DNA from 4 places in the Halomonas sp. Ps84H-12 genome. Region 3 is predicted to be linked to each of the others. Evidence: predicted binding sites of a transcription regulator. Region 3 holds the regulator's gene; each other region holds the start of a gene.
The links. Region 3 encodes FliA, which starts transcription of late flagellar genes. Its sites were predicted from a motif close to CTAAAGTTNNNNNNNNNNCNGCCGATA; they were not measured.

Region 1 (2,202 bases), on a different contig from region 3:
CCAGGCTTTTAATACGGTTTTCTGCGCCACTAATGGCCAGCTTGACCACACCATTGTTGCTGAGCATTTGGTCGATTGTCGTGGACAGCTTGCCAGCCAGGCCGTTCTCTTTTTTATCACCCGCGAAGAAGTCGCTCAGCGCCTGGGGGTTATTGGCTACCAGGTCGGATAGCTTGTCGTCATCCACTGCCAGCTTACCGTCGCGCTGCAGGGTAATGCCTAACTGGTTCAGGGTGCCTAGCTCGCCACCTTCCACGCCACCGGTCAACACGTTGCGTAAGCGGCTTTCAATGGTGCGCACGGTGCTGTCGCCGACCAGCTCGCCTGCGGTTTCGCTGTCGCCGGTAAAGCTGGTGAGTTTGGCAATGGTGCCTTTCAGGTCGTTGAACGCTTTCACGAAGTCGTTGATGGCTTCGCGCTGCTTGAGGGTGTCGCGCTCGACGCTAATGGTACTGGTGGCCGTTTCACCTTCGGCAATACTCAACTCGGCCAGGTTGAGCGTAACCCCTTGAATAGCGCCTTCGATCTGGTTTTTGGCACTGCTGATGGCAATGCCATTGACCGTGAGCGCGGCATTTTCGCCAGAACGCTTGGTGGCGGCATCTTCACTAAACGGCCCTGCTACTGTTGCCGCGGGGGCCTGGCTGGTATCTACAAAGCTGAAGCCTTCAATCGAAGCATCCGCACCTGTAGCCTTGGAGCTGAGCGCCAGGCGGTAGCCTTCCCCATCGTTGATGATGGTGGCGTTAACACCGGCATCCTTGTGGGCGTTAATGGCGTTACGAATGGCTTCCAGGCTGCTGTTGGGGGCAATGGCAATATCGACCGAATCCGCGCCGCCAAAATTGAGCCGTATGGCCGTGGCCCCTTGCAGGTCTAGCGCGGCGTTTTTTTCACCCGTGATGCGGTTAGATGCCAAGGTGCCAGAGGTGGCCAACTGCGACACCTCTACCCGGTAGCTGCCGGGCAGCGCGCTGGCGGTGGTGGTGGCTTTAATGGCATCGCCCCGCACGTTGGCGGAAAGGCTTTGGTAGAGCTTAGGGTCGTTGAGTTTCGCTACAGCATCTTGAAAGCTGTTTAGCGATGTTTGCAGCTGGCCGTAGGCAGAAATCTTATCCTGCTGTTGCTCTTTTTGGCGGGTAATCGGCGCGAGTTTGCCCCGCTCCGCTTCTTGAAGCTGATCCAACAAGCCGGTGAGATCCAGGCCAGAGCCGACGCCTAGAGAGGTTATTGTCGCCATGCAGATGTTCCTCGATGCAAAAGGCTAAACCCACAGTCATTGATACAGTGCGCCAACAGTGGCGTTTCGACTGGATTTAATAGCATTCTTATCGACGGAACAACGGCTAACTTTAGGTCTTTTTTATCACCTAACTCCGAATACCCCATTACCCCAATAAAAACGCCTGCTTAGCGCAGGCGCTTTGGAGATAGCTAAACAAAGTTGGTATTATTTTCGGCCTAGCTGTGCACCTAACGCATCAAACTGCTGGGTGAGGTAGCTGCTGGTTTGGTTCATTTGGGCAATCATGCTATCCAACTGGCCAAACTGAGTGCGGTAGCGAGAAATGGTCTGCTCGATGGATTGCTCCATGCGCGTGTAACGCTCGCCCAGCGACTCAACGCGGTTTTCAGCACCAGAAATCGCGCCGGATACCGTACCATTAGTGCCTAGCAACTGCTCGATGGTTTGGTTCACTTGGCCTGCCATGCCTTCGTTATCGGCAGCACCTGCAAAAAAGGCAGAGAGCGCATCCTGATTATTGGCAATGGCATCATCTAGCTTGCCGCTATCAACTTCGAGCGTGCCATCGCGCTGTAGTGAAATGCCGATATCCGTCAGCATGGAGAACTGGCCTTCGATACCTCCACCCAACACGCTGCGTAAACGAGACTCCACCGTGCGTACCGCACTGTCACCCAGCAGCTCACCGGCGGCACCGGTTTCCGCATTAAAGCTGGTGAGTTCGCCAATGGTGCCTTTTAGGTCGTTGTAGGCATCTACAAAGCCAGTAATCGCTTCGCGCACTGCTAGGGTGTTTTGCTCTACTGAAACGGTGCTATCTCCCTCTTCCTGAAGGTTCAGTGTGACTCCTTGAATGGCACCTTCTACTTGGTTGGTAGGGCTAGTGATGGCCACACCGTTAACATTCAATTTCGCATCTTGGCCTGCTTGCGTAAACTCTGATTCCAACTGCCCGC
Region 2 (2,202 bases), on a different contig from region 3:
GTATCGCGCTGAACATGAAGGCAGAGGATATTTTAGAAGTGTTCGAGCAAGTGGGCTTGCCGCTTAGCGCACATGAGCTTAGCGCGTTTTTCCGCAAGCCCAGCCATAAGAACTACCGTGAGTGCAAAGATCAGATGCTGCGCAATTTCCTGATGGGCATTCAGCTTCAGCTGCGCCCGAACGATAAAGGCTAAGCGAGGCCCTCGCGCTTCACACACACGAAGATCGCATTGCCTGAGACGTTATCCCAGGGCGTGATGGTCTGGTAATCATGCTCAAACACGTGCACCTCGAAGGTAGGCTCCAGCAGGGCGATGAGTTCGCTAAAACTGACGGCCACCATGGAGTGCTCGTCGTACCACACCTTCGTTGTCTCCGCCGTGGTCTTTTCGATGCTCAGCCGCAGCGACTGCCGCTCCCCTTGGCCGCTGTAGTGCCACCCGGAGCGGAAAGTGAACCTATCCTCCGCCTGCTGGACCGTGTGCTTGACGAACAGCGCGTTGTCGATCCGCTGCTTATCCACCGCGTTGAAGCAGAACACGCCGCCCTCGTTCAAGGCGCGGTGGGCACTGGCGATGCAGTCGCCGAGCTTGTCCAGGCCATCGCTGTAGTGGATGGAGTAGAGAAAGCAGGTGATGAGATCCAGCGGTTCGTCGACCTCAAAGCTGCTCATATCCTGCAGTGAGAAGTGCGCCTCTGGGCAGCGTTGGGCGGCAATATCCAGCATCGGTTGGTTAATATCCAACCCGCTGCTGGTGTAGCCAGCATCCAGAAAATAACGCACGTGAGGGCCGGTGCCGCAGGCTAAGTCCAAATGGCGTTTGCCTTCATTACCAAAAATTTGGTGCAGGCGACGAATGGCGTGGCTTTGGGCCTGGTAGTCGATGTCGACGCACATCAAATCGTAGTAGCCAGACAGGTCGGTGTAGAGCGCGTTGACGGACATAGTGGCCTAATGGTGAGGGCTGACATAAATGAGGAGGCGCATAGTAAACGAGCGGTTGGAGTTTGAGAAGGCGTAGGAGTGGCTTGGCCAAGCGGCGATCAAGTTTGCACTCTTTCACAGTCTGGCTAGCGCTTTAGGGTTAATGTGATTAAAGAAATCGTGTGATGGTCCGATAACTACTAAAGTCGCACGACACATTCGATTGCCATACGAGGCTGCCATGCTAAAACCCTTTGCTCTCATTCTCTCTGCGTTGCTCCTGGCGATGACTTCTTATGTACAGGCGTCTACCACCGAGGCGGCGGAAGCGGCCGCGCTCGCTTGGCTGGAAGCGATTGATCAAGGTGAATATGAGCAGGCTTGGGAAAAGTCGTCGCCGCTGTTGAAGACGCCGCTTTCTCCCACCATGCTGCAGCGCGTGGTGACGCTGGCCCGCAACGATTTGGGCAGCGTCGAGTCGCGGCGGCGCATCCGCATGTCGCAGTACACCTCGATGCCTGGGGCGCCGCGCAACGACTACAAAGAGTTCGCTTTTAAAACCCAGTTCACGAATAACCAGCGCGTGGTCGAAGTCGTCACGCCACATCTGGAAGAGGGCACGTGGCGAGTGAGCGGCTACTACGTGCAGTAACGTGATTCGCGCCCATCAATAGCCGCCAACGTTGGCGGCTAGTGTGTTTTCTACACGATCAGCCCCGCCAGTGCCTGCATCCCCAGGACTAGCAGAAGCACCACACTGCCCAGCGCTAGGCTGGTCTTCAGCGCATGGCGTTTCCACATGCTTTCCACTCGGTGCCCAAAACGGTGTACCAGCCATGCTAGCCCGTAGTAACGCAGCCCGCGGGCGATGAGGGCGGCCAGGGCGAACAGCGCGATGGGGTAGCCCGAGAGCCCGGCGGTAATCATCGCGACCTGAAACGGAATCGGCAAAATGCCAATGGCGAGAATGGCTGCAAAGCCGTACTGGTCAAAGAAGCCTTGAAACGCCTGATAGCTCTGCTCCATCCCCATAAATTCGATAAACCACGTGCCGACGGACTGGTACAACACCATGCCCACGCCGTAACCGACGATGGACGCCGCTAAACAGCCCAGCGTGGTAACGGCGGCAATAGCCCAGATGCGCTGCCGGTTCACTGCCATTAGCGGGATTAATACCAGTTCAATGGGAATCGGCAGAATAATGGTTTCTAAAAAGGAGAGCGTGGCGAGCAGCCACAACATATTTTTCGAGCCGTTAATACGCTCAAACCACT
Region 3 (2,202 bases):
GGTCGAGCATGGCGCTACCCTTTTAATGCGGAACCCATATCGGGCCGAGGCTTAACGTTCGAGTCACGAATTTCGTCGTGGTAATTCGCTACGAAGGAGTTAAGCGTCTCTTCAATAAACGATGGCAGACGGCGCTTGGTAATTAGCGAAATGCCTTCCAGCACCATGTTCATAGTGATAAGGCGCTCTTCCGTACGCCGCTCTAGCTTCACGGCAATCGGTTTAAACACCAAATTGGCCAACAGGATGCCATAGAAAGTAGTCAACAGCGCCACTGCCATCCGGGGCCCAATTACTTCCAGGTCACCCGCATCCATCACTTCGAGCATGTTGACCAAGCCTACCAAAGTACCAATCATGCCAAAGGCCGGTGCATAGGTGGCCATGGTGCGGAAAATTTGGGCTTCAGCATGCTCGCGGGCTTTCAGCCGCGCAATACGCCAGCGCAGCATGTCGAAGATTTCATCCTCTTTTGTATTCGCAATGACCAGTTGAATACCGGTGCGCAAAAACGGATTACGGGTATGTTCCAGTTCTTTCTCAACCGCTCTAACATCCCCCTTAAACCAAAGGCGCGACATGGAAACCAACTCATTGATGTCATCTCGCACATAGGTGTTTTCACGGCGGAAAACTAAACCAACCAGACGCACCACACGCAGCACTTCTTTCAGCGGATAGCTGATAAACGTGGCCGCCAGCGTGCCAGTGACCACAATGGCAAGCCCCGGTAAGTTAATAAAGCTCTCGGGAGACTCTGCGGTAAAAAATAAAACGCTTACCAACAACAGCATGCTGGCAAATATACCGATCAGCGTAGATGGATTCATCAACGGCTCCTCGCCGGTTATGGTTAGTGAGTGAGAGGATTAATTAGTCTCATGTAGGCGAGCACGCAGCCGACTCACCGCCTGGCTGTGAAGCTGTGAAACCCGTGATTCGGTGACACCGAGCACAGCGCCCACTTCTTTTAGATTCATCTCTTCTTGGTAATACAGCGCCATTAGCAGCTTCTCGCGCTCGGGCAGTGCTTCAATGGCGTCGATCAGCGTTTGCCGCTGCTGTTCATCCAATAATTGTTCAAACGGCTGTCGGTGAGTGTCGTCCCCCGCAGGCTCGCCGCCATCCGCAATGAGCTCTTCGAACGGCAATAATTTCCCGCTATTGGTATCGTTGAGCAGTTGCTGGTAATCACTTAGCGGCATCTCCAGTTCACGGGCAATCTCCCCCTCTTCCGGGGGGCGCCCCAGCTGCTGCTCTAAACGACGCACAGCATCATCTACCGCCCGTGCCGAGCGGCGTACGCTGCGGGGCAGCCAGTCACGAGTGCGCAGCTCGTCCATCATCGCGCCACGGATGCGCTGGCTTGCAAAGGTAGCAAATGTTGCTCCTTGGGCAGCATCAAAGCGCCCTAATGCCTCTAACAAGCCCACCATACCCGCCTGGATCAGATCATCCAGCTCAATACTCGCGGGCAACCTTACCTGCAGCGTTAAGGCCTGACGTCTCACCAGTGGCATGTATTGAGTTAACAGCTCACTCTGTTTGATCCTGCCTTGTGCTGTATACATCCTCGTGCCTCGCGGCTTAACAACCTTTACTGATAGTTCACGATCACTTGTAACCCCTGTACTCGCACAGGGCGTTGCCCTGGCTGCAGCGTAAACCGAAAGTACAGCGGTGCGCTCGCCAACATTCCCGATAGAGCGGTCGTGCTACCGCGCATGCCTGATAGTGCAACACAGCGTTCAGGATGACATAGCCAAGCGTGCACAGGCGTTCCCGGCGGTGACTCAAAGCGCCATTGAATTCGCGACAGCACAGCATTACGCAGCGAGACGCCCGCTGGCGGGGTTATCGCCTGACTGCTGCTGGTACGGTCGCTCATTGCTACCATCACACTAGGCACTTGGCTGCTCCAACTGCCGGTTGCGGCCTGCGTATTCAACGCGAAAAACCATAACCCTGCTACTAGCCCTAAACAGCCCATTTTTCTTACTGTTAACAACTTTGCAGGTTTTATCAACGCCTCAATAGCCATCTGCTTAGCGTTACTTACCCAACTCGCCAAACTCTGCATAACTCTCCCCTTGAGCGACACATGCACCCTGGCCCGCCGCTAGCGCGCCAGCAGCAGAAGCTCAATATCTAAATAACGAGCGGAAGCATTGCCCAAATTATCCAGCAACCCCCGGCGCGGCA
Region 4 (2,202 bases), on a different contig from region 3:
TTGCTTGGTCGGTAATCGCCAAGTTACCGGTGGTATCTAGGTAAAGCGATTCACCATTAGATCCGGTAATATTGCCTTGATCGTCAATAAGGACATCAACAGACTCTGTACCAATGGTAACGGTTGCCGACTTAGGATCATTGCCCAACGTCACGTCCATGGCATTACGAAGCGCAGATACAGAAGAATCTGCGCCTTCACCATTAAAGGTGGAACCGTAGGTCCAGTTGCCGCTATCCGCTGTATACGTAACGCCACCTGTAGTTATGGTCTGGCCATCATCGGCCAACGCCAGCGCAGAGGACACGGTTGCCGGCGTATTAGGTACCGTCACGGCACTAACCGTATCGCCATCCTGCAGATTGTTGAACAGGTTAGCAGAGCTTACTTGAGCGTTGGCTTCGGCAATCACGAATTCGTTAGTGTTTCCTACTCGAGTAGCGCCTGCCAATGTCAAGGTGTCTTGTGTAGCAGCTGCATTCGCCACAGCACCTGCGCCTGTGACATTGAAGCCTTCCAAGCCCAGCGTTTTAGCATTAATTTCTTTCAGAGCAACTTCAATCACTTCGCCATCATTGGCGCCCACTTGGATTTTCAAGCCGTTATCAGACTGCAGTACTTTGGTGCCGTTAAAGTCGGTTTCTTCTGAAATACGGTTGATTTCTGACAGGCGCTGATTGATTTCGTTTTGGATAGAGTCCAAGTCGTCTTGACTGTTGGTGCCGTTTTCTGCCTGGACTGCCAACTCACGGATGCGCTGCAGGTTGTCGTTCACTTGGTTCAGTGCGCCTTCAGCGGTTTGTGCCACGGAAATACCGTCGTTGGCATTACGCTGCGCCTGCATGAGACCCGTAATCTGGGAAGTCATACGGTTGGCGATCGCCTGACCCGCTGCATCATCTTTGGCACTGTTGATACGCAGGCCGGAAGACAGACGTTCCATAGAAGTGGTCAGAGCATTCTGCGACTTATTCAAGTTTTGCTGACCGATCATCGAGGTGATGTTGGTATTGATCACGGACATGGTGATACTCCTTGCGTGTGAACTGGCCGTCAGGCCCGCTTTTCGGCCACGTTGTGTGCCGTTGTATAGATTAACGACCTGGTGAAGAGAATCTTTAGGGTGGATAGTAAAAATTTATGTAACTTTTAGTGAGCAGAACCACAGGCAGAGCTAAGCCATTCGGGTGAGGCGCTGTATTTTTGTGCGCGAACGCGTATTGTATCTCCACTTGCATATTCGATAGGAAATACCCATGTCAACCACCTACCTACCTTTGCTACTGGCTGGCATCGCTGTTGTGCTAGGGCTAATAAGCGTTGTGCTGTTTTACAAGGTGGTGATTGCACCAAGTAAGGCTGAGCTTTCCTCCACGCAAGCCTCCACTCCCCTAGCAGAGCAGGCGGATACTCCCAGCTACAAAAGCCAACCTAAAACCTCTAGCAAGCAAAGCAAAAGGCCAACCCAGCAGTGTTTGTTTGTGATGTTTGATGCGCCCAGCCAAGCCATTAACCAAGCGCTGGGGGAGATGCTCACCGAGAAAAACGCCTTTTACGAGGCGGAGCTAGGCGCCTTCCACCTTCCGCCAGGGCCGCAGGGCTACCCGATTATGCTGGCTAGCGCTACCTCGCCCGGTAAACTGCCGCCGCTACATAAAGAGCATAAAGAGAGGGAGCATACGCCGGTGCAGGGGGTGTCGATCTTGATCCGCTTTTTGAACACGCGGAAGGTGTCGCGCAACCCGGAAGATTTAATCACCTTCACCCACGAGGTAGCGGCGCTGGGTGGGAAAATTTTGGATGCTCAGCGTAAGCCCATCACAGAAGAGAGTTTGGCGGCCATGTACCGAGAGGGGGAGTAGTTGTAAGGGGTTAGGTTGCTTTGTTGTTGTGCCCTGCAATCGCATGGGGCATATTAAGAATGGTGCTAAAACCCGTCGCCCGCTGAAGCGGCCTCCCACTTTAGACTGACTCTCTCTATTTAGCTGGCTTCTACTTTTGACTGGCTTCCACTTTTGACTGAGACTCTGTGAGGGCAGCCTTATGAGTGCCCCAAGGGGTTTGTCAGGATAGGACTTGTAGTGAATTCAGTGCTTGGTTTCGGCGCGGAGTTTCGCTACTTCTTCCAAGGGGAGTTCTTCAATCTCGGCAATGAGCTGGTCGCTCATTTCTGTTAAAGCAATCAACTTGCGCGCTGCGTTA

Region 1: fliD (flagellar filament capping protein FliD) is a predicted target of FliA. The motif match lies at 1,330-1,356, and genes of this name have one in related genera.
Region 2: NH344_RS08665 (DUF4019 domain-containing protein) is a predicted target of FliA. The motif match lies at 1,095-1,121, and genes of this name have one in related genera.
Region 4: NH344_RS18395 (flagellin) is a predicted target of FliA. The motif match lies at 1,096-1,122, and genes of this name have one in related genera.

Annotation. Positions count from the first base shown of each region.
Region 1 covers NZ_JAMXSJ010000043.1:8,781-10,982, forward strand. Annotated here, with positions in the region: gene fliD (flagellar filament capping protein FliD) at 1-1,240, opposite strand, end outside; gene fliD (flagellar filament capping protein FliD) at 1,451-2,202, opposite strand, start outside.
Region 2 covers NZ_JAMXSJ010000014.1:20,808-23,009, reverse strand. Annotated here, with positions in the region: gene NH344_RS08675 (DUF1456 family protein) at 1-194, shown strand, start outside; gene NH344_RS08670 (class I SAM-dependent methyltransferase) at 191-946, opposite strand; gene NH344_RS08665 (DUF4019 domain-containing protein) at 1,167-1,577, shown strand; gene NH344_RS08660 (VTT domain-containing protein) at 1,628-2,202, opposite strand, start outside.
Region 3 covers NZ_JAMXSJ010000006.1:92,732-94,933, forward strand. Annotated here, with positions in the region: gene NH344_RS04695 (OmpA family protein) at 1-10, opposite strand, end outside; gene NH344_RS04700 (MotA/TolQ/ExbB proton channel family protein) at 15-830, opposite strand; gene NH344_RS04705 (RNA polymerase sigma factor FliA) at 870-1,571, opposite strand; gene NH344_RS04710 (flagellar protein FlhE) at 1,598-1,948, opposite strand; gene NH344_RS04715 (hypothetical protein) at 2,120-2,202, opposite strand, start outside.
Region 4 covers NZ_JAMXSJ010000043.1:5,324-7,525, forward strand. Annotated here, with positions in the region: gene NH344_RS18395 (flagellin) at 1-1,024, opposite strand, end outside; gene NH344_RS16130 (cell division protein ZipA C-terminal FtsZ-binding domain-containing protein) at 1,257-1,862, shown strand; gene NH344_RS16135 (hypothetical protein) at 2,088-2,202, opposite strand, start outside.